Regions from separate parts of the Pseudoalteromonas sp. S3178 genome, predicted to be linked through region 1. Evidence: predicted binding sites of a transcription regulator. Region 1 holds the regulator's gene; the other holds the start of a gene.

Region 1 (2,210 bases):
ACGTGTTATCTGCAGCAACAAGTGCCCCGCACTGCTTAGCTATATCAGTCACTGCTTTAATATCTGTTAAGCGCAGTACTGGGTTACTTGGTGTTTCAATCCATATTAATTTAGGTTTTATTGCTAAAATTTTATCTAAGTTTTCTTGCTTGGTTAAATCTAAAACTTCAAGCTTTAGTAATCCGCGTTTTTGCAAAGACGTAAATAAACGGTAGCTTCCACCATAACAATCATGTGGAATAACCAGTGTATCGTCATTATTTAATAACTGAGTCGCTAAATGCACGGCAGCCATGCCTGTGGCAGTAATAATACCGCGCGCACCACCTTCAAGTTCAGCCAATGTTTCAGCTAAGATATCGCGATTGGGATTACCGCTGCGCCCATAATCGTACTGACGCTTAGTATCAAAGTCGGCAAACGAATACGTAGTCGATAAATAAATTGGCGGAACTACAGCGCCATGGTGTTTATCTGCATCTACGCCATTACGTACTGCAATAGTCGCTTTGTTTTTTTCGCTCATATTCGTCACCTGATTAATTTGGATGTTTAGACGTCCAAAAGAGTAAGTTATCCATTTTGATAAGTCAAAGCTTTTAAAGCTCTAGATGGCTAAAAATAACTAACTTATAAAACTTGAATGGGGCTATATTTACAATTACAGCCGGCTTATTAAGATAGATTGGTATCTATTATTTGACTATCTTTTTTAAATCGATAGAATTTCACGCATATTTACACGCTTTTTACGCCGTGTGAGAAATTAATAATCTGAGGCAACGATACATCTTATGGCTAAATGGAATGGTGAGTATATTCACCCATACGCAGAACACGGGAAAAAATCAGAGCAAGTTAAAAAGATCACCGTTTCGATCCCGCTAAATGTATTAAAAGTTTTAACGGATGAGCGCACGCGCCGTCAAATAAATAACCTTCGCCATGCAACAAACAGTGAGTTGTTATGCGAAGCGTTTTTGCATGCATTTACAGGCCAGCCATTACCAAATGACGATGACTTACGTAAAGACAACGCAGAAAAAGTACCTGAAGAAGTTAAAAAGATAATGCAAGAAATGGGTTTAGAAGTGCCTATTTTAAACGAAGAATAAATCGTTACCTTTTTAATCAAAAACCTCAGCAATTGCTGAGGTTTTTTTGTTTTAGCATATACCTTTAAGCCATGTAATTTTCAGGTAAGTCAATTTGCGCAACACCCGATTCTACCGCAGCTACAGCTACAGCTTTAGCTATACGAGGTAGTAGGCGCGGATCCATTGGCTTAGGAATAATGTACTGTGCACCAAATTCAAGCTTATCAACGCCCGCAGCTTTTAATACTTCTGCTGGTACTGGCTCTTTAGCAATACTACGAATAGCTTCTACCGCAGCAATTTTCATTTCATCGTTAATAGCGCTTGCGCGTACATCTAGTGCACCACGAAAAATAAACGGAAAACATAAAACGTTGTTAACTTGGTTAGGGTAGTCAGAGCGCCCCGTAGCCATAATTAAGTCGTTGCGTGCACCATGAGCAAGTGCAGGATCGATCTCAGGATCTGGGTTTGAACATGCAAACACCACAGGTTTTTCTGCCATTAGCTTTAGATCTTCAGCTGCTAGCAAGTTAGGGCCAGAAACGCCTACAAATACGTCAGCGTCTGCAATTACATCTTGTAAAGTACGCTTATCGGTATTGTTAGCAAACAGCTGCTTGTATTCGTTTAAGTCATCACGACGTGTATGAATAACACCCTTACGATCCAACATATAAATATGCTCGCGAAGTGCGCCACACTTAATGAGCAGCTCCATACACGCCACGGCAGCAGCGCCTGCACCTAAACATACAATAATCGCATCTTCAATTGACTTACCCTGCACTTCTAGCGCGTTTAGCATGCCAGCAGCAGTTACAATAGCAGTACCGTGCTGATCATCATGAAAAACCGGAATACTACAGCGTTCAATTAATGCTTTTTCAATTTCAAAACACTCTGGTGCTTTGATATCTTCAAGGTTGATACCGCCAAACGTATCAGCAATATTTGCAACAGTATTAATGAAATCTTCAGTCGTACGATGCTTAACTTCAATATCGATTGAATCAAGCCCAGCAAAACGTTTAAACAATAACGCTTTACCTTCCATTACAGGCTTAGATGCTAAAGGCCCTAAATTCCCTAGGCCTAAAATTGCAGTGCCAT
Region 2 (2,210 bases), on a different contig from region 1:
TAAAAAAGCAAGCCATTAGGCTTGCAAAGAAGGGGGTGAATTTAGTTTAACTTTTAAGCGATTTGTTTTTCGGCTAGGTTTAATTCCATAATCGCTTTTAATAAACGGTATAGGTTTATTGATGCGTCAATTTCTTCTTTACGGTTTGTTAAGCTTTCAATATTTAAGCCTAGTGGCACATCAAGATGCGCACAGCTTTTAAGTATTAAGTCGAGGTTTTCGCGGCAAATACGTACAGATTCACTTAATGTGTTTTCTGCATCAAGCATGCGCCATTTAGTGGCCTCTGGCACTGAAATACCCAACCATTGCATAAAGTCTAAGGTTTTTTCGCCGCCGCACGGGGTAAACGTTAATATAATACGTTGTGGTGTAATGCCTTGTGCTTTGCAGGTACGCGCGTAACTGGTGATTAAATCAATTGTGGCTTGCCCATCATAAACAGCCTGAGATATAAAAAACTGGCAACCTTGTGCCGTTTTTTCTATTAACCGTTCGTGCTCATTTCGTTTACTTGAATGGCGCTCAGCTATAGTAACGCCACCTAAAAAGAAGTCATCACTTTGCTCAGCCAATGTTTTATAGGCATCGGGTAGGCTTAGTTTTATATCGCCTACTGATGATGGGCTACCCACTAAAACCACATTCTTTAAATCGTAGTCGTTTTTAGTTTCGCTTAGCCAATCTTTAAATTCGCCTACGCCACGTTGCGCCACACTTTTATATGTAATTACATCTTGAGCAGATAAATTACGAAGTAATTGGCTGTATTCACGTGGGTCTACAGTTTGCTTAAACGGAAATGGGCGAGCTTGGTTAGTGCGGCTGCTTTCGTCTTGAATGTCGTAAATTATTACGCCGTCGTATTCAATTTCGTGCAAGCGACCTAATAGCTTTTCTGCAATGGTTTTTAATTGCGCTTTATCGGTGCCAACTTTAGGCGGGGTAGTACCAATGAGATAAACACCTTGTTTGGTGTCTTCTATTTTCTCTTGAAGTGATAAAGCCATAATCCTCATTCCAGCTTAGTCCAATGTATGTAATTTAATATAGCAGCCATTTAGACGTCTAGATAGATTTATTTAATGAAAGTTTTTCAACTTGGTTGAATAATATTCATACTAATAATTTAATAAACCGGCCGATTGACACAGTTGTTTACATAAAAAATGGGCTAAAACTCTTACATTTACTCGCTTTAAGGCATAATCGAATGTGAGTTAGGGTCTGTTGATCTTTGCGGATTAAATTTGTTCAAACTAGGGGCTATTTAATCGCGGCGCGAGATTTGTAACCTAGTGGGCTAAGTCAAAACCGAGCAACAAAGAGTAAATAGCCCCTGGGAAGAACCCTTTGGGAAGCGCCTGTTTGGCATTAATGCTACGTTATCGCCTATTTATGGGGAATAACCACACTGTATAGGCTCTGCCTTGCCTAAATACCAAACAGACTGCTGCAAATTTAACCTTGAAAGATCAACAGGCCCTGGTAATAACCTAACAATAAATTTGCTCAATTTAAAAAGGGACAATAATGAAATTTAAATTATTAGCAACAAGCTTAGCGGTATCACTAGCGCTAACTGGCTGCGTAACACAGCAAAGCGAAAACACCCAAACAGCACAACAACAGCAAACAACAAAAGCTGACGAACGTGTATTTTCGCAAGAGTACTTAATTGAAGAGCTAGATAACGGCTTACGTGTAATGGTAGTTAAAACCGATTACCCAGATGTAGTTTCGCTGCAAATTCCGGTATCGGTTGGCTCGCGCAATGAAGTAAAAGAAGGTAAAACTGGTTTTGCTCACTTTTTTGAGCATATGATGTTCAAAGGTTCTAAAAAATTCCCGCAAGACGAATACACTGCCGTATTTAAAAATGCAGGCGTAGATAACCGTGCTTACACCACTAATGATTACACAAACTACCATTTAAACTTTTCAAAGCAGCATCTTGATAAAGTACTTGAAATTGAAGCCGATATTTTTCAAAACCTTACTTACACCGAAGAGCAATTTAGAACCGAAGCGCTTACGGTTAAAGGTGAGTATTTAAAAAATAACGCCAGTCCTATTCGTAAATTGTTAAGCGCTGTACGTGAAGAAGCTTTTGACAAACATACCTATAAACATACCACTATGGGCTTTTTTGAAGATATAGAAGCCATGCCAGATCAAATGGCGTACGGTAAAGAGTTTTTTGATAAGTT

The links. Region 1 encodes MetJ, which represses methionine synthesis genes. Its sites were predicted from a motif close to TAGACGTCTAGACGTCTA; they were not measured.
Region 2: a site for MetJ is predicted at 1,054-1,071, ahead of CWC11_RS14740 (methylenetetrahydrofolate reductase). Genes of this name have one in related genera too.

Annotation. Positions count from the first base shown of each region.
Region 1 is NZ_PNCW01000030.1:123,915-126,124, forward strand. It holds gene metB (cystathionine gamma-synthase) at 1-526, opposite strand, end outside; gene metJ (met regulon transcriptional regulator MetJ) at 795-1,115, shown strand; gene CWC11_RS09945 (malic enzyme-like NAD(P)-binding protein) at 1,180-2,210, opposite strand, start outside.
Region 2 is NZ_PNCW01000053.1:11,830-14,039, reverse strand. It holds gene CWC11_RS14740 (methylenetetrahydrofolate reductase) at 54-1,010, opposite strand; gene CWC11_RS14735 (M16 family metallopeptidase) at 1,534-2,210, shown strand, end outside.